DNA from 4 places in the Mesorhizobium sp. B2-4-17 genome. Region 3 is predicted to be linked to each of the others. Evidence: riboswitches for the same ligand, from Rfam matches in the RefSeq annotation. Region 3 holds a riboswitch; each other region holds the start of a gene.
The links. Region 3 has a riboswitch for cobalamin ahead of FJ548_RS14590 (DUF1636 family protein). Riboswitches for the same ligand answer to the same signal wherever they lie in the genome.

Region 1 (7,346 bases), on a different contig from region 3:
GATCGTCGAAGCCATCCGTGCCTTTGAACGCGGCGAGATCGTCGTCGTCATGGACGATGACGGGCGCGAGAACGAGGGCGACCTGATTGTTGCCGCCGTCCACTGCACGCCCGAGAAAATGGCCTTCATCGTGCGCAACACGTCGGGCATTGTCTGCACGCCGATGCCGCGCGAGGAAGCCAAGCGGCTTAACCTTGCGCCGATGGTGGCCGACAATGATTCAGCCCACACCACCGCCTTCACCGTCAGCGTCGATTTCAAGCACGGCACGACAACAGGCATTTCGGCCGACGACCGCACGCTGACCGTGCGCAACCTCGCCAACGGCAATGTCGGCGCCTCCGACTTCGTCCGTCCCGGCCACATCTTCCCGCTGATCGCGCGCGAAGGCGGCGTGCTGATGCGTTCGGGCCATACCGAGGCGGCGGTCGATCTGTGCAAACTCGCCGGCCTGCCGCCGATCGGTGTCATTTCGGAACTGGTCAATGACGACGGCACCGTCAAGCGCGGCCCACAGGTCGCGGCCTTCGCCGAGGAGCATGGCCTCCAGCAGGTTTCGGTCGCCGATCTCATCGCCTACCGGCAACGCAAGGAAACGCTGGTCGAACGCGTGGCTTGCTCGGAGATCGACACGCTCGGCGGCAAGGCGCAGGTCTTCACCTATACGTTGCCCTGGGACACGATGCATCATGTCGCGGTGGTCTTCGGCGATATCCGCGACGGCGAGGACGTTCCGGTCAGGCTGCATTCCGAAGACGTGGTGACCGACGTCTTCGGCACCAGCCATCGGCTCGACGGCATCATGAAGGCGATGGGCGAGCGTAAGCGCGGTGTCATCGTCTATCTGCGCGAAGGCTCGGTCGGTGTCGCCCATCAGGAGCGCAAGCGCCCTGCATCAGGTGACCGCGAGGATCACGAAGAGGCGCGCCGGCGCGAAAACGAATGGCGCGAAATCGGCCTCGGTGCGCAGATCCTGAAGGATCTCGGCATTTCCTCGATCAACCTGATCGCCTCGCGCGAGCGCCATTATGTTGGTTTGGAGGGTTTTGGCATCCATATCGCCAAGACCGAGATTTTGTAGTCCACCGAGGGATCGACGCGGCGGAAAGGTCCTGCTGGCAGGTCGCCTGCGTTGGCGATTGACTGAAGCGTCCGCTTGCCTCGTCATCCTATGGCGAAGCAAGGAGCGAAGCGACGCGGCTCAGACCATAGGATCCATGCCGCGACTTCGACGCGTTGCCACGGTCCAGAATTCTGCTCCGCTGTGATCTTCGATCAAGATTACGGCATGGATCCTCGGGTCTGCGCTCCGCTTCGCGTCGCTCCGCCCGTGGATGACGACGTCGCGGAAGCCTCGGCCAATTCCGAACGTTTGCGAACGAGCGGCTGCTCGCTTCTTCTCGTCGCCCCCCGGTTGACAATCTTCGGGGTGAGCGCATCCTCCCAGCCCTCTCTGAGGGGAGATTCGGGGCATGTGGGATTTCGATATCGGCAGGTCGGTGTCCATCATGATGCGGACCTGGCCTTTCATTGTTTTTCGCATGATCGTCTATTTCGGCATCACTCTGGCCTATATCCTGGCGACTGGCACGGGCGCCTCCGTCGGCTATGGCGTCGGCCATATCTCCACCGATCCCGACGGGCCGTTGTCCTTTGCCCTATGGGGCGGCGTCGTCGGCTTTGGCGCCGTCTCGATCGCCGTCTACTGGATCCGCGAATACATTCTCTACGTCGTCAAGGCCGGCCATATCGCCGTCATGGTCCATCTGATCGACGGCCGTGACGTTCCCGACGGTAAGAACCAGATCGTGTACGCAAAGGAGGTCGTGACCGAGCGTTTCGCCGAGGCTAACGTCCTTTTCGTCGTCGACCAGCTGGTCAAGGGCGCTATCCGCGCCATTACCGGCCTGCTTGGCGGCGTAGCCGCTTTCCTGCCCATTCCAGGCCTGAGCGGCCTTGTGTCTTTCATCAACACGGTAATCCGCCTGTCGCTCACCTATGTCGACGAGATCATCCTCGGCTACAATATCCGCATCAACTCGTCCTCGCCGTTCGAAACCGCACGCCAAGGCGTGGTGCTCTACGCCCAGAACGGCAAGATCATGGTCAAGAACGCCGTCTGGCTGGCGATCATCATGTGGGGCGTGTCGTTTGTCATCTTCCTGCTGATGCTGGCCCCGGCCGGCGCCATTCTTTTCCTCATGCCCGGGCAGCTTGCCGGCTGGGCCTTCGTGCTCGCCATCGTCTTTGCCTGGGCCTTCAAGGCAACCTTCATCGAGCCCTTCGCCATCGCCTGCCTGATGCAGGTCTATTTCAAGACCATTGCCGGCCAGCTGCCTGATCCAGCCTGGGACGCTCGGCTGGCCGAGGCATCGTCGAAGTTCAGGAACCTCAAGGACAAGGCGCTCTCCTCCTTCGGTGGTTCGCGCTGGGACACGGCCGGCGCGACACGCTGATCGGCCGGGCTGGCGGGCGTGCCGGCGACGGTATAGAGGCGCGACACCGCTGATTTGAGCGGCGCCTCGCCCTGGCCGCAAAACGTCTCGCTCATGATCAATTCGGGCAGCGGCAATCGCCGGCCCCAGCCATGTGTCTCGAGGTCCGGCTTGGGCGCGAACTCGGAAACACGGCCGACGCAGAGGTAGGCGACCGGCGTCACGTGCTCGGGAATGGCCAACAGCCGCTTCAGCGCCTCAGGCTCGATGATGCTGACCCAGCCGACGCCGATGCCTTCGGCCCGTGCCGCCAGCCAGAAATTCTGCACGGCGCAGACCGTGCTGTAGAGATCCATCTCCGGATTGTGCCAGCGCCCCAGCGGCGAACCTTTCGAGCGCTGGCGGTCGCAGGTGATGCAGATGTTGAGCGCGCTTTCGCAGATGCCTTCCAGCTTGAGCTTGCGGTAGAGCGCTTGTCGCTCTTCCTCGATTGCTGGCAGTTCCTGTTCACGCGCGGCCAGGAACAGGTCACGTACCTTCTCCCGGCGCCCGGCACCGCGAATGACGATGAAGTTCCACGGCTGCATGAACCCGACCGATGGCGCGTGATGGGCTGCAAGCAGCAGCCGAGCCAGCACCTCGTCGTCGATGGTCTCGGGAGTAAAATGGCTGCGAACATCGCGCCTGGTGAACATGGCTCGGTAGACGGCGTCGCGCGCCATCTGGTCAAATCCATCGCCCACAGGAGCGGTCATGGCTTCCAGCATCGCTTGTCCCCTTGCGACTTCAAATCAATGCCGCCCGCCTGACCATGCGGGTGACGATGCCTGCCAGGCCGGTCTTCTGGCTCGGGATCAACCCGCGTCCGGTGCCTTCCCGTCATCGACAGTGGCATTTACCGGCGCGGTCCCCCTTACAGCGTTGGGCACGCCACGGAATTCAACCGTGTTCCCGATTCTCCCGCCAGAGCATTTGCAGCCAAGTGGATTTCACTTGGCGTCGCATAATGCGACTGAGAACAAACAGGCCGGCGGGCACCAGGCAGTGGTGGCGACCTTACGCCGAAGCCCCGGCCGCGCCAATCCCCGCAGCGACGCGAATGGACGCAGACGTGATTTTCCCCAGCGATCAAGCCGCAACGCATAGCCATTGCCGTGTCGGGGCACTAGATAGGGACGATGGCCACCCGTCTCTACACGCACCCTATCTTCCTTGAACACATCACGCCGCCCGGCCACCCCGAACGGCCGGACCGCTTGCGCGCTATCGAGCGCGTGCTCGACGGCGAAGCCTTTGCCGCGCTTGATCGCGTCAAGGCGCCGGAAGGAGATGAAGCCACTATTCTCTACGCGCATCCGGCCGATTTCGTCGCGCGTGTGCGCGCCGCCATCCCCGAAGAGGGCATCGCCCGCGTCGATGCCGACACCACCGCCAGCCCGAAGAGCTGGCAGGCGGTGATCACCGCGATCGGTGCCGCCAACGCGGCCGTCGACGACGTCTTCACTGGCCGGGCCGACAATGCCTTCGTCGCCGCGCGGCCGCCCGGCCACCATGCCGAGAAAACCACCGCCATGGGCTTTTGCTTCTTCAATACGGCGGCGATCGCGGCGCGCTATGCGCAGAAGAAGCATGGCGCCGAGCGCGTCGCCGTCGTCGACTGGGACGTGCATCACGGCAACGGCACGCAGGATATTTTCTGGGACGATCCGTCGGTGCTCTATTGCTCGACGCATCAGATGCCGCTCTATCCCGGCACCGGTGCGAAGAACGAAACCGGGGCCGGCAACATCGTCAACGCGCCTCTGGCGCCGCAGACCGGCAGCGAGGTGTTTCGCGATGCCTTCCTGTCGCGGATACTGCCGGCGCTCGACAAATTCGCACCCGATCTGATCATCATTTCGGCCGGCTTCGACGCGCACCACCGCGATCCGCTGGCCGAGATCAATCTGACCGAGGATGATTTCGACTGGGCGACGGGCCAACTGATGCAACGCGCCGCGCGTCACGGCGACAACCGGCTCGTCAGCCTGCTTGAGGGCGGCTACGATCTGCAGGGATTGGCATTTTCGGTCGCGGCCCATGTCGCGCGGCTGATGAAAGGATGAATGATGGCTGGTGAGACCAACGAAGACGTCAAGGCGATGAGCTTCGAACAGGCACTCGATGCGCTGGAGAAGATCGTCGATGACCTGGAGCGTGGCGACGTGCCGCTCGATCAGTCAATCCGGATCTATGAACGCGGTGAGGCCCTGAAGGCGCATTGCGACCGGTTGCTGAAGGCTGCGGAGGACAAGGTCGAGAAGATCAGGCTGTCGCGCGATGGAAAGCCGGTCGGAACGGAGCCGCTCGACGCGGACTGAGGCACGGTCGCGATGACGGTCTTGCCTCGCCGGTTTTTGGACACGATCATGATTGAGGATCAAGCTCGTCCCGATTGGAACGGCTCCAGGACAAGAGGAGAAACGGAAGCGATGTGCAGAAACATCAAGACCCTGTTCAATTTTGACCCGCCGGCAACCAACGATGAAGTTCGCGACGCGGCACTTCAGTTTGTCCGCAAGCTGAGCGGGACGACGCGGCCTTCGAAGCAGAACCAGCATGCGTTCGACCATGCGGTGGAGGCCATCGCGGCATCGGCGCGGGAACTGCTCGATTCTCTCGAAACAAACCAGCATCCGCGCAACCGCGAAGAGGTGGCGGCCAAACTTCGGGCAAAGGCGGCGCTCCGTTTTGCCTGATGCGGCCAAGGCGGTCTGGACCGCTGACAAGGAGAGTTCATGAGCTTCTTCCCGGGGAAGGACCCTGAAGCCGGCGATGCCTTTGCCAGCGATCAGATCGAACTGATGGTCATCCCGAACGTCAAGGACATTGGCGGCTTCGAGGTGCGCCGAGCCTTGCCAACCGCCAAGAGGCGTCTGGTCGGCCCATTCATCTTCTTCGACCGCATGGGGCCGGCGATCCTGCGCGCGGGCCAGGCGCTCGATGTCCGTCCCCATCCCCATATCGGCCTGTCGACGGTCACCTATCTGTTTGACGGCAAGATCCGGCATCGCGATTCGCTGGGCACCGAAATGGTCATCCAGCCCGGCGACGTGAACCTGATGACCGCCGGCCGCGGCATCGTGCATTCCGAGCGCACGCCAGAGGAATTGCGCGGCGCGCCAATGTCGATTTCGGGCCTGCAGACATGGCTTGCCTTGCCAGACGACAAGGAGGAAGTGGCGCCGGTGTTCGAGAACACGGCTGTCTTGCGCCTTCCCGAGATCGATGCCGAAGGCGTCAGCGGCCGCGTTGTCATCGGTGATTTCCAGGGACTGCGCTCCCCTGTTAGGGCCGATTCCGAAACGCTCTACGCCGACCTGCGCCTGGCGCGGGGCGCCAGCGTGAAAATCCCGCCCGACGCGGAAGAACGCGCCATCTATACGCTGGAAGGCGAGGTTTCGATTTCGGGCGATGTGTTTCCGGCGGAGCGGCTGCTGGTGTTCCGGCCTGGTGACGAGATCATCGTATCGTCGCAAACCGGTGCGCATTTCATGCTTTTCGGCGGCGCCTCGCTTGGCTCGAAGCGCTACATCTGGTGGAATTTCGTCTCCTCGTCCAAGGAGCGCATCGAACAGGCCAAGCAGGAATGGAAGACAGGCCGCTTCGATATCGTTCCAGGAGATGACAAGGAATTCATCCCGCTGCCTGAAGGCTAGATCTCAGCCCGATCCGCGTCACCGACACGCATTTACTTTCGCCGGCTGGCAGCCTATCCCGCCGATGAACAGAAAGCCTGAGCACCCGTGAACGCAACGCCGCATACGCCGCTTCTTGACAAGGTCCGCATCCCGGCGGATTTGCGCGCGCTGGACGAGAGCGATCTGCCGCAACTGGCGTCCGAGCTTCGCGCCGAACTCGTCGATGCCGTATCCCACACCGGCGGCCATCTCGGCGCCGGCCTTGGGGTGGTCGAACTGACCGTGGCGTTGCATTATGTCTTCAACACGCCGGATGACCGGCTGATCTGGGATGTCGGCCACCAGGCCTACCCGCACAAGATCCTGACCGGCCGCCGCGACCGCATCCGCACCCTGCGCCAGGAAGGCGGCCTGTCCGGCTTCACCCGACGCGCCGAAAGCGAATACGATCCCTTCGGCGCGGCCCATTCCTCGACATCGATCTCGGCCGGCCTCGGCATGGCCGCCGCCCGCGACCTCGCCGGTGGCCGCAACAACGTCATCGCCGTCATCGGCGACGGCGCCATGTCGGCCGGCATGGCCTATGAGGCGATGAACAATGCCGGCGCGCTCGATGCCCGCCTTATCGTCATCCTCAACGACAACGACATGTCGATCGCGCCGCCGACCGGCGCCATGAGTGCCTATCTGGCGCGGCTCGCCTCGGGCAAGGCCTATGTCGGCCTGCGCGATTTCGGCAAGAAGCTGACCTCTTATCTGGGCAAGCGCGTCGATCGCGCCATCACCAGGGCGGTCGAGCATGCGCGCGGCTATGTCACCGGCGGCACGCTGTTCGAGGAACTCGGCTTCTATCACATCGGCCCGATCGACGGTCACAATCTCGAGCATCTGATCCCGGTGCTGAAGAACGTCCGCGACAATGGCGAAGGCCCGGTGCTGATCCATGTCGTGACCCAGAAGGGCAAGGGCTACGCACCCGCGGAAGCCGCCGCCGATAAGTATCATGGCGTCAACAAGTTCGACGTCATCACCGGCGCGCAGACCAAGGCGCCTGCCAACGCGCCGGCCTACACCAAAGTGTTCGCCGAAAGCCTGATCCAGGAAGCGCGCGAGGATGACCGCGTCGTCGCCGTCACCGCAGCTATGCCGACCGGCACCGGCCTTGACCTGTTCGGCGAAGTGTTCCCGTCCAGGACGTTCGATGTCGGCATCGCAGAGCAGCATGCAGTGA
Region 2 (7,346 bases), on a different contig from region 3:
CTCCTCCCATGACAAGGTGCCCTTGTCATTGGTGTGGAACTGGTCGTGGTGGATTTTCGAGCGGCACACATCCATCAGCGCTTCGGAGCCGCGCAGCATGCAAGGCGTGGTGCCGCAGACCTGGATGTGAGCGCGTGTGCCGACTGGGTTCAACTGGTACTGCGTGTAGAAGGTCGCGACTTCGAGCCCGCGGATACGGGGCATGCCGAGCATGTCCGAAATCGTCTCGATCGCCGCCTTGGTGACCCAGCCTTCCTGCTCCTGCGCCAGCATCAGAAGTGGGATGATCGCCGACTGCTCGCGGCCCTTCGGGTACTTCTTGATCCATTGCTTCGCCGCTGCCGCGTTCGCCCTGTTGAAGGCGAAGGAGGCTGGCTGGACGCTGGCTTCTGCGAGACGGCGAACTGACATTTAGCGATCGACCTCACCAAACACGATGTCGAGGGAGCCGAGGACGGCGGTGACGTCGGCCAGCATGTGGCCGCGGCACAGGAAATCCATGGCCTGAAGATGCGCGAAGCCGGGGGCGCGCAGCTTGCAGCGATAGGGTTTGTTGGTGCCGTCGGAGACCAGATAGACGCCGAACTCGCCCTTCGGCGCCTCGACGGCCGCGTAGACCTCACCGGCCGGTACGCGGTAACCTTCGGTGTAGAGTTTGAAGTGATGGATCAGCGCTTCCATCGAACGCTTCATCGCCGCACGCTTCGGCGGCACGACCTTGCCGTCGAGGTTCGACACCGGACCGGTGCTTTCCTTGCCGAGCAGAAGATCGACGCATTGGCGCATGATCCTGGCCGACTGGCGCATCTCTTCCATGCGCACGAGGTAGCGGTCGAAACAGTCGCCGTTCTTGCCGATCGGGATGTCGAAATCCATTTCCGAATAGCATTCGTATGGCTGCGACTTGCGCAAGTCCCACGCCGCCCCCGAACCGCGCACCATCACGCCCGAAAAGCCCCAGGCCCAGGCGTCGGCCAGCGACACCGTGCCGATGTCGACGTTGCGCTGCTTGAAAATGCGGTTGCCGGTCAACAGCGCATCCAGATCATCGATCGACTTCAGGAACGGATCGATCCATTTGCCGATGTCCTCGATCAGCTTCTGCGGCAGGTCCTGATGCACGCCGCCCGGGCGGAAATAGGCTGCATGCATGCGCGAGCCGGAGGCGCGCTCATAGAACACCATCAGCTTTTCGCGCTCGACGAAGCCCCACAGCGGCGGCGTCAGCGCACCAATGTCCAGCGCCTGCGTCGTCACATTGAGGATGTGCGACATGATGCGGCCGATCTCGCAATAGAGCACGCGGATCAGCTGGCCACGCTTCGGCACTTCGATGCCGAGCAGCCGCTCGACGGCGAGCGCAAAGGCGTGCTCCTGGTTCATCGGTGCGCAGTAATCGAGCCGGTCGAGATAGGGCACGGCCTGCAGATAGGTCTTGTGCTCCATCAGCTTCTCGGTGCCGCGATGCAATAGGCCAATATGCGGATCGACGCGGTCGATGACTTCGCCATCGAGTTCGAGAACCAACCGCAGAACACCATGGGCGGCGGGGTGCTGGGGCCCAAAGTTGATGTTAAAATTGCGGACGGAGGTTTCGGCCATTCTGGCGCCTCAATTCGTCTTGGCTTTTTCGTCTCCAGGCAGCACGTAGTCCGTGCCTTCCCAAGGAGACAAAAAATCGAAATTGCGGAATTCCTGCTTGAGCTCGACCGGCTCGTAGATGACGCGCTTGGCTTCGTCGTCGTAGCGCAGCTCGACGAAACCGGTCAGCGGGAAATCCTTGCGCAGCGGGTGACCATCGAAACCGTAGTCGGTGAGGATGCGGCGCAGGTCGGGATGGCCCGAAAACAGCACGCCATAGAGATCGTAGGTCTCGCGCTCGAACCAGTCGGCGCCGGGATAGACGCCGGTGATCGACGGCACCATCGTCTCCTCGTCGGCCTGCACCTTGACGCGGATGCGCACATTCTGTTTCGGCGACAGCAGATGATAGACGACGTCGAAGCGCTTGGCCCGCGACGGATAGTCGGCGCCACAGATATCGATGATCGAGATGAACTGGCAGCGCGCATCGTCACGCAGGAAGGTCATCACTTCGACGAGGTCGCGCGGTTCGACATGAATGGTGAGTTCGCCATAGGCGAACACCGCGTCCGAGATCCGTCCGCTCATTTTCTCGCCGAGATAGCTCGACAGTTCGCTCAGTGATGCGGCCATGGATTTACCGTTCGATCGTGCCGGTGCGGCGGATTTTCTTCTGCAGGAGAAGAATGCCGTAGAGCAGTGCTTCGGCGCTCGGCGGGCAGCCGGGCACATAGATGTCGACCGGCACGACGCGGTCGCAGCCGCGCACCACCGAGTAGGAATAGTGGTAATAGCCGCCGCCATTGGCGCAGGAGCCCATCGAGATGACGTAGCGGGGCTCCGGCATCTGGTCGTAGACCTTGCGCAGTGCCGGCGCCATCTTGTTGGTCAGCGTGCCGGCGACGATCATGATGTCGGACTGGCGCGGAGACGCACGCGGCGCCACGCCGAACCGCTCCGAGTCATAGCGCGGCATCGAGGTGTGGATCATCTCGACCGCGCAGCAGGCGAGGCCGAAGGTCATGAACATCAGCGAGCCGCTGCGCGCCCAGGTGATCAGCGCCTCTGTCGAGGTGACAAGAAATCCCTTGTCGGCGAGCTCATTGTTGATTTCGAGGAAAAAGGGATCGTCCTCCCCCACCGGCCTGCCGGTGTTGGGATCGATAATGCCCTTGGGCTTCGGCGCGACGAGGGTGCCTGAACTGTCGTTCAATCCCATTCCAGCGCTCCTTTTTTCCATTCATAGGCAAAGCCGATGGTCAGCACTGCCAAAAACACCATCATCGACCAGAAGCCGAGCATGCCGATCTTCGAGAAGGACACGGCCCAGGGAAACAAGAAGGCCACTTCCAGGTCGAAGATGATGAACAAGATCGACACCAGGTAGAAACGGATGTCGAATTTCATGCGGGCGTCGTCGAACGAGTTGAAACCGCACTCGTAGGCGGAAAGCTTTTCAGGATCGGGGTTGCGGTAGGCCACCAGAAACGGCGCCGCGATAAGCGCGATGCCGACGACCGCCGCCACTGCGATAAACAGGACGATGGGCAGGTACGAACTGAGAAGTGCGTTCATGCAGCGGCTTTCCGTTGGCGCCAATCCACTTTTGTTACAGCACCGGACCTTAATGCGGAAGCGTGACAGTTTAACCGCTGAACCGTTTTAAGGGGCCTATGCTGCAACGCGGCGAGGGTTAGCGCAGCACTTCCAGCGAAGCAAGTCAAACCTTGTTCAAAACGCCGGGCTGGACGGCATAACGGAAGAAACTGGTCCGATGCGCTCCTGTTTGATTTCCTTCACTTTCTACTCCACTTTTATCTCCTGACATATCTACCGCCATTTGCCTGCTAGCATGCCGGAATCACCGGCTAAAATCCGCAAATCGATCAGGGCAAGGGCTCCCGATGAAGGAAAAAATCTCGCTCGCTATGGCCCGGCGCATCGCGCTCGGCGCTCAGGGCTTTCTCGACCCCCGCCCAAGTGGCACGCCGGACCGCCGCCACTTCGCCCGCGTGCTCTCCCGCACCGGCCTGCTGCAGATCGATTCCGTCAGCGCGGTGGTGCGCGCGCATTATATGCCGCTTTATTCGCGGCTTGGCCCCTACCCGCTCGCGCTCCTCGACAATGCCGCCGTGACGCGCAAGCGCACGGTGTTCGAATATTGGGCGCATGAAGCCTCGTTCCTGCCGGTCGAGACATATCCCTTGATGCGCTGGCGCATGCAGCGCGCCGAGCAAGGCGAGGAAATGTATCTGGGCCTCGCCAAATGGGGCCGCGAGCACGCCGCCTACATCGAAGAGATCTATCGGGAAGTCGCCGATCGCGGCCCGATCGCCGCCTCGGCGCTTGAGGGCCAGAAAGGTTCGGGCGGCTGGTGGGGCTGGAGCCACGCCAAGCACGCCTTCGAATGGTTGTTCTGGGCCGGCCGCATCACCACCGCGCACCGCCGCGGCTTCGAGCGCTTCTATGACCTGCCGGAGCGCGTGCTGCCGCAAGCGATCCTCGATCTGCCGGTGCCGGCGGCCGAGGACGCGCATCGCGAATTGCTGCGCATTTCCGCCCGCGCCCATGGCGTGGCTACAGCCGGCGACCTGCGCGACTATTTCCGCCTGTCGCCCGCAGACATGAAGGGCCGGCTGGAGGAACTGGTCGAGCTGCGCGAGTTGCTGCCGGTGCGTGTCGAGGGCTGGAACAAGCCGGCTTACCTCCATAGAGATGCCCGTCTCCCGCGCAAGATCGAAGCGCGCGCCCTGCTGGCACCGTTCGATCCGGTCGTCTTCGAGCGCTCGCGCACCGAGCGGCTGTTCGATTTCCATTACCGCATCGAGATCTACACTCCGGCCGAAAAACGCCAGTACGGCTACTATGTCCTGCCCTTCGTGCTTGGCGACAGGATCGTCGCTCGCGTCGACCTTCGGGCCGACCGACCGGCAAGCGTGCTGCGCGTGCCTGCGGCCTATGCCGAGCCCGGAGCGCCGCCTGAAACCGCCGCCCAGCTCTTCGAGGAATTGAAGCAGATGCAGGTCTGGCTTGGCCTTGAACGTATCGACGTGACGCCCGCCGGCGATCTGGGCCCGGCGCTGGCCGACATCGCCATGTCGTAGCCGCGCGTTGACACAGCTGCCTGCAAAAGCCTAAATCCGCTCCAGACGGTCCCCTGCCCGCAACGGCTGGGGCTAAGAGGGAATGCGGTGCGGGATTTCGGTCTCAAATCCGCGGCTGTCCCCGCAACTGTAAGCGAAGAGCCAAGGCCGAAAGCCACTGGGAGTTCCCGGGAAGGCGGCTAACCAAGGCGATGACCCGCGAGCCAGGAGACCTGCCGTCTGCGACAGAAGAATCCGATCGCCCGGCGGGTTTCCGGGCAAGGAGCCCGGTTTTGGACCACAACGGCAGTTTTTCGGCTGGTGCAGCGGATATATCGTCCGCCGATGGCGACGCCTTGTCCGGCGTCACCGTTATCGTCTGCGCGTCCTGCCGCGACGAAACCGGCTCCGACGCCCATCCCCGCGCCGGCGAACTCCTGGCACAGGACACACGCCGCGCCGCGGCATCCGAGCGCGTCCGCGTCCGCACGGTCGAATGCCTCGGCAACTGCAAACGCCGGCTCAGCGCCGCAATCCTGCGCGACGGCTGCTGGAGTTATGTGTTCGGCGACCTGACCACGGGCAGCGGCGCCGACCTCGTTACCGGCGCCAAACTCTTCGCCACCTCGAGCGACGGCCTCATCCCTTGGCGCGGCCGCCCTGATTCCCTGAAGCGCGGCCTCGTTGCCCGCATCCCTCCCCTCGACCTGCTGAAAGACTGACCATGACCGCTTCCGTCTCCCGTGTTCCCTGCACTGTCGTCACCGGCTTCCTCGGCGCCGGCAAGACGACGCTGGTCCGCCATCTCCTCGAAAATGCCGGCGGCAAGCGCATCGCGATCATCGTCAACGAGTTCGGCGACATCGGCATCGACGGCGAGATCCTCAAGGGTTGCGGCATCGACACCTGTCCGGAGGAAAACATCGTCGAACTGGCCAATGGCTGCATCTGCTGCACCGTGGCCGACGATTTCGTGCCGGCGCTTGACCGGATCCTGTCGCTGACGCCGAAAGTCGACCATATCCTGATCGAAACTTCGGGCCTCGCTTTGCCCAAGCCCCTGGTCCAGGCCTTCCAGTGGCCGACGGTGAAGAGCCGCGTGACCGTCGATGGTGTGATCGCTGTGGTCGACGGCCCTGCACTGGCAGAAGGCCGAGTCGCCAACGACATGGACGCCCTGCAGGCGCAGCGCGCCGGGGATGACAGCCTCGACCATGACGACCCGGTCGAGGAAGTGTTCGAGGACCAGATCGCCTGCGCCGACCTGATCATCCTGTCGAAGAGCGACCTGATGGACGCCGCCGGGTCGGCCCGCGCCAACGCCATCGTCAACGAACATTCCGCCCGGGCCGTCAAGATCGTGCCGACGTCCCATGGCAAGGTCGATCCCTCCGTACTGCTCGGGCTCGGCCTCGCCGTCGAAGACGACATCGAGAACCGCAAGTCCCATCACGACGGCGCATTCGACCACGAGCATGACGACTTCGACACCTTCATTGTCGACATCCCCTCGATCGCCAATCCGGACGAGCTGGCAAAACGCGTCGCCGACGCCGCCGAACAGGAAAACGTGCTGCGCGTGAAAGGCTTCGTCGAGGTCGGCGGCAAGCCGATGCGGCTTTTGCTGCAGGCCGTCGGCCCGCGCGTCAACCATTACTACGACCGCGCCTGGACCGCCGAGGACGACCGCCGTTCGCGCCTTGTCGTCATCGGCCTCAAGGGGCTGAACCGCCCGGCAATCGAACGTATCCTCGCCGGCTGACTTTCGGGCACGGCCGCGATGCACATCCTCACCACGACCTCCGCCTCGCTCGACGATCTCGCCGAGCCGGTCGATCTGCGGCAGGCGCCGGCGGATATCGTGGCCCTGTCCTTCACCGATAGCGACCTCGCCGGCCTGGCGGCCGCGTGGAAGGTGGATGCCAACCGCCTGCCCTCGATGCGGCTGGCCGGGCTGCGTGACCTTCGCCATCCCATGTCCGTCGACCTCTGGATCGACAGCGTCGCCCGCCACGCCAGAGTTATTCTCGTCCGCATCCTCGGCGGCTACGACTGGTGGCGCTATGGCTGCGACCAGCTTGCCGCGACCGCCCGCGAGCGCGGCATAAAACTGGCGCTGCTGCCCGGCGAAAGCCACGACGAGGATCTCAGGCTGATCAAAGCCTCGACGCTGCCGCGCGAGGAGCTGGATGCGCTGCTCGGCTATTTCCGCGAAGGCGGCCCGGCCAATATGAGTTCGCTGGTGCGGAGGTTGGCAGGGCTGGCGGGACAGGATGAAGCAGCAGCCGCGCCGGTAACCGTTCCCAAAGCGGGCTACTACGAGCCAGGACGTGGCGTCGTCGAGTGCGGCGTCCCCCTCCCCCTCCAGGGGAGGGTCCGGCCGCAGGCCGGGGGTGGGGTCGCCGGTGAAGTGCGCCGACCTCAAGAAACGCCCTATCCAGTCGCACCGACCCCACCCGGCCCTGCGGGCCACCCTCCCCTCGAGGGGGAGGGAAAGATCGTGCCTATTCTGTTCTACCGCTCGATGCTGCAGGCCGCCGATGTCGCGCCGATCGATGCGCTTTTCGACGCCTTGCAGCAGCGTGGCATCACCCCCGTGCCGATCTTCGTCTCCAGCCTCAAGGACCCGGCATCCCTCGCGTTCGCCGAAACCGCCCTCGCCAAACTGAACCCGGCCGC
Region 3 (7,346 bases):
TTCGTCGGGCGAGATAGACCAGCGACCGGCCAGGATCGCCCTCACGCCGCTCCCGCCTGTTGACATCGGTTGCAGCAATTCATGGGCTTGCCTGCCGATACGGCCATCAGGCCAGGCGATTGCGTGTTCCTGCGGCCGACGCAGAGCGCGGCCGTGCTGCAGCAGTTCGGGCCGATCGCGGTGCTATCCGGCGGCAGGATTTGCGGATCGTTGGCCGGTGTTGCCGATGATGTGAACACGTCGGATGCTCAAGATAGTTGACTCAGTCAAGTAAATGATTGATCCTGTAAAGACAGGAGATGTCCATGACGGTTCACCATCAGCCCGGCAATGATGCGCCCAATGAGCGGATCGATGTCGTGCGGGCATTCAACCGCTTCTACACCCGCCAGATCGGGCTGCTCGACGAAGGGCTGCTGAAAAGCGCCTTCTCCCTGACCGAGGCGCGTGTGCTCTACGAGTTGGCGCATCGCGATGGCCTGACCGCGACCGACCTTGGACGCGATCTCGGCCTCGATGCCGGCTATGTCAGCCGTTTGCTGAAAAAGTTCGAACGCCTTCACCTCATCTCCAGAGCGACGCTGGTTTCGGACGCGAGGCAATCGTCGATTGCGTTGACGCAGGCGGGCAGGAATGCCTTCGCACCGCTGAACAAGGAATCGCACGATCAGGTCCGGGCCCTGCTCGATCGGCTGCCGGCATCGGAACAAGACCGGCTGGTCAAATCCATGCAGACGGTGCAGCGTCTACTCGCCGAAAATGCCGAGCCAACGATCCCCTATCTGTTGAGGCCGCTGCAGATCGGCGACATCGGCTGGATCACCCACCGGCAAGGGCTGCTCTATGCCCAGGACTATGGCTGGGACGAAACCTATGAGGCGCTGGTCGCCGAAATCCTCGTGGCGTTCGTGAAATCCTACGATCCGAAATGGGAGCGCAGCTGGATCGCCGAGCGGGAAGGCGAGGTCGTCGGCTCGGTCTTCGTCGTACGCAAGTCGGATCAGGTGGCGAAGCTGCGTTTGCTCTATGTCGAGCCTTCGGCGCGTGGCCTCGGCATCGGCAAGCGACTGGTGGAGGAAGTCATCGGCTTTGCCCGCGCCAGGGGATACAAGACGCTGACCTTGTGGACAAACGACATTCTCGCCGCTGCCCGGCATATCTACCAGGCCGCCGGCTTCAAATTGATCGAGGAAGAACCTCACCATTCCTTCGGCAAGGATCTGGTTGGTCAGAACTGGAATCTTGATTTGTGATCTTCCGCCAGAGCATGATGCCGAAAAGTGTGAAGCGGTTTTCACACGACGTCATGCCCTATCTCTTTAATTAGAAGCGGATTCAGATTTCAGGTCGATTCGACCTGAAATCATCCGGCTTTCCGCGCTTGGCCAATTTGATCGAAATTGCGCACTCCGCGCAATTCGCTCGACAGATGGCTGACAGCCCCTCGCTTGACAGCGCCGCGCCTCATGCGTTATTGCGTTATGTTATTACATAAAGATGCGTCGCGCGCGGCTTCGGCTCCGATCGTGGCGACTGAGAAATCCGTTGCGATGCAATCCGGGGAAAACTAGGGTGGAATGGTGATGGTCCCCGAGTCGAAAGGCGAGGGGTGAAAAGGGAACACGGTGAGATCCGCCTGGGATCGAGGCCGTGGCTGCCCCCGCAACTGTAAGCGGTGAGCGAGATCCGAAATGCCACTGGCCGGCGAGGCTGGGAAGGCAGGATTGCGCCGAGACCCGCGAGCCAGGAGACCTGCCATCACGGAGTTGACCGGACGGGGTGTGCCGGGAGGAGACCTGGACGTCGGTCTGACGACCGACCGCCAACATCCTTCCGTCGCCAATCGAGAAAGACGGAAAGTTGGGCGCCGCCATAGATCGCATTCACCGTATCATCGTGTGCACGCTTTGCCGCGACATCCCGACAGGGACCAGGTCGGGCGAAGCTTTGTGCACCGATTTGCGCTCGCGGTTGTCGACCCACGCCGAACTCGCGGTGGCGCAGGGTTTCACGGTCGAGGGGGTGGCGTGCATGGCAGGCTGTGCGCGGCCGCTGGCGGTGGCGTTCCAGGCCCCGGGCAAGGCCGCCTATCTCTTCGGCTCCATCGATGCCGAGGCCGACGCCGGCGATCTCGTGCGGTTTGCCAGGCTCTACGCCTCGCTCCCCGACGGCTGGTGCAATGCCGGACAACGTCCGCCGCGACTGGCCGGCAAGACGCTGGCCCGCATCCCGGTAGCGGGCGAGCCAGCAGGAGACAGCCGATGACGGTGCCGCTTCTCGAGGCGCGCGATCTCGGCGCGGTGGCGAATGGGCGGAATCTGGTCCACGCGGTCAGCCTGTCCATGGCCATCGGCGATCGCCTCGCCATTATCGGCCCCAACGGCGCCGGCAAGACCACGTTGCTGCGCATGTTGTCCGGCATGCTCAAGCCAAGTTCCGGAGAGGTGAAACTCGGCGGGCGCCGCCTCGACAGGATTTCGCCGGCCGAGCGGGCCCTTCACATAGCCGTCGTCGGCCAGACCGACCAGCCGGATCCGCGGCTGGCGGTGATCGACTATGTCGAGCTTGGCCGCGTCCCGCATGCCGGCTTGAAACACAGGAGCGAGGAACGCGACATTGTCGTGGACGCGCTGCGCCGGACCGGTTTGCTGCCCCTGCTTGGCCGCACCATTGGCTCGCTGTCGGGCGGGGAACGCCAACGCGCCCAGCTTGCGCGCGCCATCGCCCAGGAACCTAAAGTATTGTTCCTCGACGAACCGACCAACCATCTCGACCCCCGCGCCCGCGCGGAACTGCTCGAACTCGTGGCTGGCTTCGGCATGACGGTGATCGCGGTGCTGCACGATCTGCCCCTGGTGGCGCCGTTCGCCACAAGGGTAGCGGTGATGAACGAAGCTCGGCTCCATGCGCTGGCGGCGCCGCGCGAAGCGCTGACGCAACAACTGATCCGCGAGATTTTCGGCGTCGACGTGTTTCGCCTGCGCCATCCCACCGAGGACCGCGAACTGACCGTGTTCGATGTTCCGAACCGTGCGGCGCCTTCCTGACCGAAACCGACTTTCATCCGACACAGTTCAACCAAGGAGCAAAAATCGTGAAACGCCTCGCCCTGTCGCTCGCCTTCTCGCTGCTGGCGTCGGCAGCCTTCGCCTTCCCGGTCACCGTCGACAGTTGCGGCAAGCCGCTGACCTTCGATGCGCCTCCCAAGCGCGCCGTCATCCACGATCTCAACATGGCAGAGATGGCCTTCGCGCTGAAGCTGCAGCCGTCGATCGTCGGCCTGACCGGCATCACCGGATGGTACAAGGTCGGGCCCGATTTCAAGGCCGAGCAGGGTTCGATCCCGGAACTGGCGCCGAAATACCCGACACTCGAAAACCTCGTCGCGGTCGAGCCTGATTTCTTCTTCGCCGGCTGGTACTATGGCATGAAGCCGGGCGGCGATGTGACGCCCGACACGCTCGCGCCGCACGGCATCAAGACGCTGGTGCTGACGGAAAGCTGCGTCCATCTCGACAAGAACCGGCCCGCCGCCTCGATGGACCTTCTCTACGGCGATGTCGAAAAACTGGGCAAGATCTTCGGCAAGGAGGCCGAGGCGGAGAAGCTCGTTGCCGGTTGGAAGGCGCAACTCGCTGACATCACCGCCAAGGTCGGCGATCGCAAGGGAACACGGGTGTTCCTCTACGATTCCGGCGAGGACAAGCCGTTCACCGCCGGAAAATTCGCCATCCCCAGCGCCATGATCACGGCAGCCGGCGGCGACAACATCATGGCCGACATGGAGACGAGCTGGGGCAACACCGACTGGGAAACAGTGGCGTCGCGCAATCCGCAATTCCTCATCCTTCTCGACTACCAGGATGGCGGCGGCTACAAGAAGCTCCTCGACTTCCTCAAGGCCCATCCGGCGATGAAAGAGACGGACGCGGTCAAGAACGAGCGTTTCGTGGCCCTGCGTTATGCCGAGCTGACGCCCGGACCGGCAAACATCGACGCGATCGGCAAGATCGCCAGGGCGATGCATCCGGAAGCGTTCTGATGCATCTCACCCTGAAGCACAAATCCGGCGCGCTCTCAGGGCACAAGGCATTCGCGCTGGCCATGGCGGCGGGCGCGGTGGCGACCGCCGCTCTCGTGCTGCTGTCGATCGCCTATGGTTCGACGCTGATACCGCTGAGCGACGTCGTTGCCGCACTTGGCCATGCCGTCGGGTTGAATGAACATCAGGTGTCTGGCCCGGTCGGCAAGATCGTCGTCGATCTGCGGCTGCCGCGCACGATCCTGGCGGTCTGTGTCGGCGCGGGCCTCGGCATGGTCGGCGCGTTGCTGCAGACGGTGACGCGTAACGATCTCGCCGATCCCTTCCTGTTCGGCCTGTCTTCGGGGGCCGCCGCGGGCGCGGTTTCCGTCATCACCGTCTTTGGTGACAGTTTCGGCATCTGGACCTTGCCGATCGCGGCTTTCACCGGCGGCATACTGGCAGCGGGCATCGTGCTGCTGCTGGTCGCGCGGGTAAGGGGGCAGGGCCCGGAACGCTTGATCCTTGCCGGGCTTGCCGTCTCCTTCATGTTCACTGCGTTGACCAACTACCTGGTCTTTGCCGGAGACCAGCGCGCGGCCCATTCGGTGCTGTTCTGGACGATGGGCGGGCTTGGGCTGGCGCGCTGGGACAATGTGTGGCTGGGCGCGTTGGGGGCCGGCACGATCGCTGCCTACGGGCTTTGGAACCATCGCAGGCTGGACGCCTTCCTGGCCGGCGAAAGTGCCGCCGAAAGCCTTGGCGTGCCCGTGGCAAGGATGCGCAGGGCGACATTCCTCGTCGCCGCCTTCTCGACGGCAATTCTGGTCTCGGTCGCCGGCGTCATCGGCTTTGTCGGATTGATGATCCCGCATCTGTCGCGGCCGCTGGCCGGCCCCTTGCATTTGCGTCTGATCGCAAGCTGCGCGCTGTTTGGGGCGGTGCTTTTGCTGGCAAGCGATCTTCTGGCCCGCACGCTTCTGCCGCCACAGGAATTGCCGATCGGCATTATCACCAGTTCGCTCGGCGCGTTCTTCGTCGTCACGATGGTCGTTCGAAATCGCCTGTGAACCGGGTGGTACTTGCCCTGTCCGGCCGCATTCCATGGCGTGCACCTTTCGCTAACCATCACCGCGTCCCACGGCCGCGATACACATTTGCCGGCTTCCGTCACGATTTGGCACCTTGAATAGTAAGCACGCTTATTATAAGTATCGCTCATGGTTTCTGATGGCATCGATAGATTGGGATTTTTAATCCACGACGTACAGCGTCTGCTGCGCAAGCGCTTCGAGATGCGCGCCAGCGGGCTTGGCCTGTCGTCGGCGCAGTGGCGCCTTATGGTGCGTGTCGCCAAGGAGGCGGGGGTCTCCCAGGCCCGGCTCGCGGAATTGCTCGAAATCGAGCCCATCAGCGTCTCGCGCCTTGTCGACCGGATGGAGGAGGGCGGGTGGATCGAACGCCGCGCCGACGCCGCCGACCGCCGGGTGCGGATGATTTTTCCGACCGCCAAGGCGAGCGCGGCCTATGCCGAGGTCAAGAGCCTCGCCGGCGAGGTCTATGAGGAATCGCTTGTCGGCGTTTCGCCGGAGGACCGTCGCATCCTGATCAGGTCGCTCGATGTGATGGCGCAAAATCTCGCGGATGGCGATTCATCGTCGGACGAAAAGGTCAAGAATACAGAAGGCGCAGCAGCATGAACGCGGTAGCCAAGATAGACGAGAGCGCCCCCAAGGTGGAGATGGAAGCACCGGCCCAGCCGGCTGCTGCTCCTGTTGCCGTCGCTCCTCCCGTGCAGCCAGTGCCAGCGCCGAAGAAGCGCCGCATGGGCCGTTTTTTTCTGATGTTCGCCTTGCCGGCGGCCCTGGTCATCGGCGGCGGCTATGTCTGGGTGACCGGCGGACGCTATCAGGAGACGGAGAACGCCAACCTGCAGCAGGCCAAGGTGTCGATCGCCTCGGACACTGCGGGACGCATCGTTCAGGTCGCCATATCGGACAATCAGATGGTTAAGCAGGGCGATCTCCTGTTCGCCATCGATCCCGAGCCTTACCGGATCGCGCTTGCCCAGGCCGACGCGGCTGTTGCTGCCGCGCGCCTCAATGTCGAGCAGCTGCGCGCCGCTTACAGCCAGGCAATGGCGCAGGAGAAGTCCGCCAGCAGCGAGGTCGACTACGCCCAGTCGCAGTACGGCCGTGCCGCCGATCTTGCCCAGAAAGGCATCAACGCCAAGTCTTCACTCGACCAGGCCAGGAACGATCTCGACAAGGCAAAGCAGCAGCTCGCCGTTGCCCAGCAGGGCATCATCAGCGCCAAGGCCGCCCTTGGTGGCAACCCCGACATCGAAACCGACAAGCATCCGACCGTGATGTCGGCGCTCGCCGCCCGTGACAAGGCCGCCTACGACCTGGCGCAGACCACGGTGAAGGCACCCGCCGATGGCGTCATCTCCCAAGCCTCATCCTTCAAGGTCGGCCAGTTTGTCGGCTCCGGCACGCCGCTGTTTTCGTTGGTCGAGACCGGCGACACCTGGATCGATGCTAATTTCAAGGAAACCCAGCTCACCAACATGAAGCCGGGGCAGAAGGCCGAGATCGTCGTCGACACCTATCCGGGCAGGACTTTCGAGGCGACCGTCAAGGCGATCGGTGCGGGAACCGGTGCGGAATTCTCGCTGCTGCCCGCGCAAAATGCCACCGGCAACTGGGTCAAGGTCACGCAGCGCATCCCGGTGCGGCTGGAACTGACCGATCCCGACGCCAAGATGGCTCTGCGTACCGGCATGAGCGTCTCCGTCACAGTCGATACCGGGATTGCCCGCGGTTTTCCGGCTATATTCGGTCACGCAACGGCTGGCGAGCACGCGCAGTAAGTCGGCGGAAGCCCGCGAGGACCAGGCGGGTGGAAGCGAATAGCAGGATTGGTCTGATGGGAGGAGCGGGAAGGACCAGTGCCTGGTTCGAGCCGCGTCGTGGTTTGGCCGACACCTGAAATCTTCGACACCGCCCCGTCGGTCCTCATGTTTCCGGGCGGCAGGCATCCGCTCACTCGAGACTTTCGGTCGATGTAACCCCCACATCGATAATCGCGTCCCACCGCGATGAAGGTCTCTCAGGGAAGGCCTTGCCGCCCGGAAACCCTGTGTACACGTTTTTGTTACCTGCTGGAAGTTGCGCGCATGAGCACGCCCGAACCCCTCAAAGAAGTGCCGCATCGCGGCCTGATCACGGTCGCGCTCATGCTGGCGACGATCATGCAGGCGCTCGACACGACCATCGCCAATGTCGCGCTGCCGACGATGACCGGCGATCTCGGCGCCTCCCCG
Region 4 (7,346 bases), on a different contig from region 3:
GCCGGCCTATCTGCCGCGCATCGCCCAGGAGGCGCTGGTCGAGGATGTCAGGCGCATCGTCCAGCAGGCGCCGCTGTTCGTGCCGGCCATGCCGCGCACCGGCAAGGAGATGAGCGTGCGCATGACCAATTGCGGCCCGCTCGGCTGGGTCACCGACAAGGAAGGGGGCTATCGGTACCAGCCGATGCATCCGGTGACCGGAGAGCCATGGCCGCCGATCCCCGAAGGCTTGCTCGATCTCTGGCAGCAGGTGTCGGGCTATCCGCATCCGCCGCAGGCCTGCCTCATCAATTTCTACACGGCCGAAGCCAAGATGGGTTTGCACCAGGATCGCGACGAGGTCGATTTCTCCGCCCCCGTCGTCTCCGTCTCGCTGGGTGACGACTGCCTGTTCAGGGTCGGCCAGACGACACGCGACGGCGCCACCAAATCGTTCAGGCTGAAGAGCGGCGACGTCGTCGTGCTTGGCGGCGAGGGCCGCCTCGCCTTCCACGGCGTCGACCGCATCTATCCTTCAACCTCGGCTTTGCTCAAAAACGGCGGCAGGATCAATCTGACGCTGCGCCGGGTGACGAAAGCTCAGTGAGCGAGTTGCGGGCATCCGAGCGCCGCGCATAGACTTCAATGTAGTCCCCAGTCGCGATTTCCACGTAGTCGTCCATCAGGGTTTGGAAATCCGCATTCCGACGCATCCACACGATCCAAATTGGCGGAAAGTCCGCCGTGAGCGACCACGTCGACTTTTTCTTGTTCATCCGGTCCATCAGGATGATATCGGGCCTGTTGTCACGGATCAGGGAATTGACGTAGCGAGTATAATTATCAAGGTCTTGCCGCGCGATGCGCTCGTCTTCGCCTTGATACTTACCCCGCATCAAACCCCAAAGCGCATAGGTGCCAAGCCAATCATGGGCATAGGCCGACAGCCAGCGACCATTGGCCATTCTCGTCAGCGGATTGCCGACGGAAAGGTCGGAACTGACCTGAACGATCGATGGCGAGGCGTAACGGCTGTTGATGGCATCGACCAGACCTTTCTCAGGCAGCTGGTAGAACTGGTGATGCGTCACCGAAAGTGCGGCGACCACGGCCAGCGCGGCTGCCGCATGGAGCCTGACACTGGCGATCTCAGAGGCGGCCTGTGGGTTTGCGAGGCCAACCGCTATTCGCCATCGTGATGCCACCGCCAGCAGCATCGCGACCAGCATCGTAGCCTGGTAGGGATACTGGTGATTGGGCCAGTATTTCCCGAGGTACAGCATGGACACAAAAAAGCCGGCGGCACTCGCCACCGCCAGCGCAACGCCGTCTCGCCAGACAGATTTGCGCATCTGGAAAACCACGAAAACGACGAAGACGGCGAAAGTCGGCAATGCCGCGAAAATGTTGATGTTGGCTCGCAAGCTGACATAGTAGCGCATCAGCAATTGCAGGAAAGTGCCGAAAAACTCGGGAAACCATACATACACACTGACGAGATAGGCAGTGCAAACCGTGAAGATGACGACGTTTTCAGCCGTCAGGCACGCCGTCAGCGAGCGTTTGCGCCAAGCGATGTAGAAATAGGGCAGTATGATACCAGTTGCCCAATGTGGTTTGACCAGAAGCAGTACGCTTCCAGCCAAGCCAACCGCTGCGGCAAGGCCAAGAGGAACCGGCGCATCTGCGCGGTTGTCGATCCGCCACATCATCAGGAACAGCATCGGCATGAACAGCATCGTACCGATATGCTCGCGCTGGCCGAAAACATTCCCAGGCATGATGAGAAGCAAAACCGCTAATGCGGGATAGATCCATTGCGTCTTCAGATCGACGAAGATTCGACTTCGCTCGATGACGACAGCCGACAGCGCAATCGAAACGAAGAAGATCAGATAGATGAAGCACTCGATTGCGGATTCCGGCGAGATGCCGAGCCTGTGGGACAGCCATACCGGCCCAATATAGAGGGCCACGGAGAAAGGCGGATTGGTTTCCAGAATGTCGACATAGAGCCTCTGACCATCCAGAACCTTTTCGCAGATAACGATGAGCCAGCTGACGTCGGTATTGTCGCCGGCGGTCCACGGCATAAAAAAAGAGAACACCACTACGGTCGCAACAAGCCATACCGGCGACAAGCTTCCAACCGCGGACGCAAAGCCAGTCGCAGTACTGATGTTTCTTACATTTCCCATGCTCATCGGACCGCCCCAACAAAGATGACTTTTACGCAGAATGACGAAATCATGGACGGGAACACAGCTGTGCCGGCCTCAGTGCCAAGGGTGGCAGTTGATCCGGTTCTGAGGAATACAAGCCAATATGGTCGGAAGCAGAAGCCGATCGTGCGTGCGCGCCCACTGTGTCGAGCAGCGTCGAAATGGGCACGACCGGTGCTCGCGCCGCTCGCCCAGCGGCAGTGCTGACATCGATCACCGGCTGCTCCCGCCACTGGAACTGACACCGAAAGCTAGCCGGGATTGCCTAAAGTGCGGTTAATCGCGCCATTACAGTCTGCGCGGTTCAGCCGGATTTTCGGTGGCACCGCGTCGCAGGCAACCAGGGCCGGCAAGGCACCGACTGTTTCCCGGATCGGTTGAGGCCTTGAACCGATTATGCCTCGATTTCCAACGCCGACAGCGGCCTGGAGCAACAGGCCAGGATGAAGCCGTCATCGATCTCGTGATCGAGGATGCCGCCATTGTGGCTCATTTCGACATCGCCGAAGACCTTCTTGACCTTGCAGGTTCCACACAGGCCGAATTCGCAGGCCGCGGGTATCCGCACGCCCGAGGCGCGCGCCGTCTGCAGCACGGTCTGGCCGGCGACACATTCGGCATCGACGTCCGAAAGCGCGAAGCGAATCGCTGTCGCGGCTTCGGCGGGAACAGGGGCGCCGTCCTGTGCGGGCGCTGCGAACGGCGCCGGGATTTCCTCCACCACCGGCGCGGCGAAGCTCTCCTGGTGGTATTTCGTCATGTCGAAGCCGGCGGCTTCCAGCATGCCGCGCACGGCCCGCATGAAAGGATCCGGACCGCAGCAGAAGATCTCGCGTTCGCGAAAATCGGGCGCCAGCAGCGGCAGCCTTATGGCGTCGATACGGCCCATATGGCCGTACCAGCCCTCACGGCTTGAGCGCTCCTCGATCATGAAGCCGAGCGACAGGCCGGGCATATGGCCGCCGAGCAGTTCGAGTTCCTTGCGGAAGATGATCTCTTCGGGTCGGCGCGCGCAGTTGACGAAGCTGACATCGGTCCATGGCGCGCAGTCGTTCAGCCAGCGCAGCATCGACATCATCGGCGTCACGCCCGAGCCTGCCGAGATGAACAGATATTTGGCTGCCGGATGGCTGTGCAGCGAGAAGTCGCCGGCCGGCCCGTAGGCCTTGACGTGTGAGCCAGGCACCAGATGATCGAACATCCAGCGCGTACCAATGCTGCCGGCCTGTGCCTTCACCGTCACCGCGATCGAGAACGGCCTCGATGGCGACGATGACAATGTATAGGTGCGCATCAGCGGCCCGTCATCTGTCGGCAGTTCCAGCGTCACGAACTGGCCCGGCTTGTAGCGGAACCAGGTCTGGTTGTCGGAGCGGAAGGTGAAGGTCTTGACGTCAGGAGACTCGTCGCTGACCCCAATCACTTCCAGCACCTGGAGCCGGTCGTTCCAGGGCGCCATCTGGTCGAGATGGCGGTAAAGGCCAAGATCAGTCATCGCGTTCATCCTTTGGCCTCTCAGGCGACACTGCGGAGCGCTGGTCGACCATCCTCGGCGAGGCGCGGACCAATGAAACGCGCATACCAGTCGACGAACTGGATGACGCCACCCTCATGCAGCTCCGAATACGGGCCTGGTTCGTAGGCCGGCGACAGGATGCCGAAGGCGTTTTCCTCGACGATACGGCGATCCTGATCGTTGGTCTCGGTCCACACATGGGTGAGTTCGGCGAGATCGTAATCGACGCCCTCGACCGCATCCTTGTGCACCAGCCATTTCGTCGTTACCGCCGTTTCCGTGGCACTGATCGGCAGCACGCGGAAGGTAACGGCGTGATCGATCAGGATGTGGTTCCAGGTGGTCGGATAGTGATAGTGCATCAGGGTGCCGATGCGGTCGGCCGAGACGCTGTCGGAGAGGTTCTTCTTCACCGCCCGCTTGCCGCTCATCGTGTAGCTGACCGCGTCGCGCAGCAGCGGCGCGCGGGTGGCGCGATATTGCCCGGCCGGATCGATGCGGAATTTGCTCGGCAGGCCAACGGCCTCGCATTTCGCCCAGTGCGCGATCATCTCAGGATCGCTGTCGGCGCCCTGTACACCGGTCACGGTCGGCGCCTCCGGGAAGGTCTTGCAAAGCTCCGGATGGCTGCCGGCGCAATGATAGCACTCGCGGTTGTTTTCCCAGACCAGCTTCCAGTTGCCCTTCTCGACGATGGTGCTCTGGAAAGCGATCTTTGCTTCGCTCAGCCGGTGCGGCTTGAGATAGGGTTCGATCATCGCCCGCATCGGTGCGAAGTCGGCGGGCTCCCTGGCCAGGCAGATGAAGACGTAGCCGGCCACGCTCTCGCAGGCGACCGGCTTCAGGCCGAACTGGCCTTTGTCGAAACCGTCGGCCATCTGGCGGGCGAACAGCAGGCGGCCGTCGAGCTCGTAGGTCCACTGGTGATACGGGCAGACCAGTTTGGCCGCCAAGCCCTTGTCGGTGTTGCAGACGCGGCTGCCGCGATGGCGGCAGGAGTTGTGGAAGGCATTGATCTTGCCCTGCTGGTCGCGCACCAGCACGACCGGATAGTCGCCGATCTGCACGGTGATGAAGCTTCCCGGCTTCGGCAATTCGCAATCATGGCCGATGAACAGCCAGTCGCGATACCAGATCAGCTCCATGTCGAGCTTGAAGTAGTCCGGGTCGGTGTAGAAGGGCTGTTCCAGCGAAAAGCCCTCTCTGCGGCTGTTCAAGAGCCTCAGCATATCGTTGCGCGCATCCATGTCCTGTCCTCGCATTCATCGCATCGGCCCGTCCAAACGGACGCGCGTCGCTCTAATGACTGAACCGGAGGGGATGAGAGGAAGGACAAGGCTGCATGCCGGCAAGCGCCGGGCATGCGGCATCCGCCTCTTGACCGCCCACCGCGATCAGTCGAGTTCTACGATCTCTGGCTGGTTTCCGGGCTCTGGAGTGTCCTTGCGGACGGTCGCGACACCTTCCCAGGCTTGCGCCCAGTGGTCTCCCGTTGCGACTTGAACTCCACCACCGTCGCGGGGGCAGCGCCGGACTTTGACCGGCTTCCCAATTCTCCGCCCCGTCGTCACGAAGCGGCACCTGAGATGACATGATCTAATCACGACAGCGCTTGCGACATCGGCATGAAAGCGACATTGCATCCATGTGGCGCGACACCCATGCGCAACGATCTGGTCACGAGCAGCGACAGCGAAAATCATCGCGGTGACGGCCGCGCCGGGCGTCGGAATCGGCCCGGAGTGGAAGCAAAAAGGGTTAACGGTTTCGAAAAGTGACTATTAGCAGATTCTAAAATCGAACCGAACGGTTCGTTTCTGTTGACGGTGCGTGCAGGACGGTGTGAACGCCGAGCCTCCGATAGAGTCGGTGATGACGACACCGACTTTAATTAACGCGTTGATATTGCAACGGAAAAATCGCACGTGGAAGATCTTGGTACAATTTCAAGTAGTGGATTCATGGTCCACGTTGAACATCTTCGTGATTGGAAACGGCTAGCTGGCTCTCCCACATCGGGGTCGTCCGAACGACGCGATTTCAATCCCAAGACACGCCGCTAGACGGACGGAAAAATGCTGGAGTACCCAAAATGAAAAAGATTGTTCTCACTGCCGCCGCCCTTCTGGCCATTTCCGGCAGCGCCTTCGCTGGTAGCGATCACTATGGTGCGAATGGCCCCGCGGCCACTGCTGCCGACAGCTCTTACACCGCTTCGATCAAGAAGTCGGAACCGGCTGCTCAGACGCCCACCCACGGTGCTGACCGCAACCTCTTCGGCAACAACTAACAGCCGATCTCCAGCAGGCGGCGGGTTTGGCCTGCCGTCCTGGCGACATTCGAAGAATTCAGGAGACTTGAAATGAAGAAGATCGCTCTTGCTGCCGTCGCCGTTCTGGCCATTTCCGGCAGCGCTTTCGCCGGCAGTGACAATTATGGTTCGAATGGCGCTAGCCAGCCGGCCGCCACGTCGACCGACAACTCATACACCGCTTCGATCAAGAAGTCCGAACCGGCGGCTCAGACGCCTACGCACGGTGCCGACCGCAACCTGTTCGGCAACAACTAATATCAACGACAACCGGCGGGCTTGCCCGCCGCTTGGATTCGCGAATACCGGAGTACCCGAAATGAAAAAGATTGTTCTTACCGCCGCCGCTCTTCTGATTGCCGCCGGCAGCGCCTATGCGGCCAACGACAATGTTGGCGGCACCGACATCAACAAGCAGGCGACGACCGCCAATGTCGACACTTCGCATACCGGCTCGATCCGCAATGAAGGATCGCCTGTCTACAAGCTGCTCAATTCCTCGGGTGACGCACAGAAGTCCGCCCCACAGGGCAGCGACCGGAATCTCTTCGGCCGTTAATAGCCGATGTGGAATACAAAAAGAGCCGCGGGCCGATGCCTGCGGCTCTTTTTTATCACCAGAACCCTGTTTCAGGCCGCCTTTGCCTCTACCTCGTGAAGCGCGAAGGAGCGGCCGTCCGCGTCGAAGATATGAAGGTCGCCGGCATCGGCGGTCAGCCGCAGCGTCGAGCCGCGCTTGACCTCGACATTGCCAGGCAGCTTGGTCACCAGGGGCAGGTCGGTCCTGCCGATGTCGACATAGACCAGCTGGACCTCGCCGAGTTGTTCGATATAGTCGACCGTCCCTTCGAACAGATAGTCCGTGCCGCTGGCGATCGCGAGATCTTCCGGGCGCACGCCGAAGCTTACCGCCGCGCCCTTCGCCGAAGCCGGTGTCGCGATCGGCACCGTCGCCTTGCGTCCGCCGACATGACTGATCACGGTCGGGCTGCCGGTCCTGTCGACGGTCGCCGGCAGGATGTTCATGGCCGGCGAGCCGATGAACTGGGCGACGAACAGATTGCCGGGCCTCTTGTAGAGTTCCATCGGTGTTCCGACCTGCTCGATATGGCCCTCCTTCAGCACCACGATACGGTCGGCCAGCGTCATCGCCTCGACCTGGTCGTGGGTGACGTAGATCATGGTCGTGTTGGGCATCGATTCCTTGAGCTTGGCGATCTCGATACGCGTGGCGACACGCAGCGCGGCGTCAAGGTTCGACAGCGGCTCATCGAACAGGAACACTTTCGGATTGCGCACGATGGCGCGGCCGATGGCG

Region 1: another riboswitch for cobalamin. It lies ahead of bluB (5,6-dimethylbenzimidazole synthase); the one in region 3 lies ahead of FJ548_RS14590 (DUF1636 family protein).
Region 2: another riboswitch for cobalamin. It lies ahead of FJ548_RS15160 (DUF1636 family protein); the one in region 3 lies ahead of FJ548_RS14590 (DUF1636 family protein).
Region 4: another riboswitch for cobalamin. It lies ahead of FJ548_RS27295 (aromatic ring-hydroxylating dioxygenase subunit alpha); the one in region 3 lies ahead of FJ548_RS14590 (DUF1636 family protein).

The regions. Positions count from the first base shown of each region.
Region 1 is NZ_VFUX01000002.1:176,036-183,381, forward strand. It holds gene ribB (3,4-dihydroxy-2-butanone-4-phosphate synthase) at 1-1,081, shown strand, start outside; gene FJ548_RS02575 (hypothetical protein) at 1,473-2,456, shown strand; partial or broken gene bluB (5,6-dimethylbenzimidazole synthase) at 2,621-3,202, opposite strand; cobalamin riboswitch at 3,251-3,433, opposite strand; gene FJ548_RS02585 (histone deacetylase family protein) at 3,614-4,540, shown strand; gene FJ548_RS02590 (exodeoxyribonuclease VII small subunit) at 4,544-4,795, shown strand; gene FJ548_RS02595 (DUF2277 domain-containing protein) at 4,907-5,173, shown strand; gene FJ548_RS02600 (pirin family protein) at 5,213-6,133, shown strand; gene dxs (1-deoxy-D-xylulose-5-phosphate synthase) at 6,221-7,346, shown strand, end outside.
Region 2 is NZ_VFUX01000017.1:59,674-67,019, reverse strand. It holds gene FJ548_RS15190 (NADH-quinone oxidoreductase subunit E) at 1-411, opposite strand, end outside; gene FJ548_RS15185 (NADH-quinone oxidoreductase subunit D) at 412-1,602, opposite strand; gene FJ548_RS15180 (NADH-quinone oxidoreductase subunit C) at 1,612-2,217, opposite strand; gene FJ548_RS15175 (NADH-quinone oxidoreductase subunit B) at 2,222-2,803, opposite strand; gene FJ548_RS15170 (NADH-quinone oxidoreductase subunit A) at 2,794-3,159, opposite strand; gene FJ548_RS15165 (winged helix-turn-helix domain-containing protein) at 3,489-4,688, shown strand; cobalamin riboswitch at 4,718-4,923, shown strand; gene FJ548_RS15160 (DUF1636 family protein) at 4,961-5,389, shown strand; gene cobW (cobalamin biosynthesis protein CobW) at 5,392-6,429, shown strand; gene FJ548_RS15150 (cobaltochelatase subunit CobN) at 6,448-7,346, shown strand, end outside.
Region 3 is NZ_VFUX01000016.1:83,230-90,575, forward strand. It holds gene FJ548_RS14580 (hypothetical protein) at 82-261, shown strand; gene FJ548_RS14585 (helix-turn-helix domain-containing GNAT family N-acetyltransferase) at 306-1,253, shown strand; cobalamin riboswitch at 1,568-1,775, shown strand; gene FJ548_RS14590 (DUF1636 family protein) at 1,861-2,265, shown strand; gene FJ548_RS14595 (ABC transporter ATP-binding protein) at 2,262-3,047, shown strand; gene FJ548_RS14600 (ABC transporter substrate-binding protein) at 3,095-4,042, shown strand; gene FJ548_RS14605 (iron ABC transporter permease) at 4,042-5,091, shown strand; gene FJ548_RS14610 (MarR family transcriptional regulator) at 5,242-5,721, shown strand; gene FJ548_RS14615 (HlyD family secretion protein) at 5,718-6,893, shown strand; gene FJ548_RS14620 (DHA2 family efflux MFS transporter permease subunit) at 7,200-7,346, shown strand, end outside.
Region 4 is NZ_VFUX01000046.1:12,163-19,508, reverse strand. It holds gene FJ548_RS27310 (alpha-ketoglutarate-dependent dioxygenase AlkB) at 1-586, shown strand, start outside; gene FJ548_RS27305 (hypothetical protein) at 549-2,183, opposite strand; gene FJ548_RS27300 (hybrid-cluster NAD(P)-dependent oxidoreductase) at 2,596-3,696, opposite strand; gene FJ548_RS27295 (aromatic ring-hydroxylating dioxygenase subunit alpha) at 3,717-4,964, opposite strand; cobalamin riboswitch at 5,116-5,317, opposite strand; gene FJ548_RS27290 (DUF680 domain-containing protein) at 5,810-6,007, shown strand; gene FJ548_RS27285 (DUF680 domain-containing protein) at 6,080-6,286, shown strand; gene FJ548_RS27280 (DUF680 domain-containing protein) at 6,348-6,587, shown strand; gene ugpC (sn-glycerol-3-phosphate ABC transporter ATP-binding protein UgpC) at 6,659-7,346, opposite strand, start outside.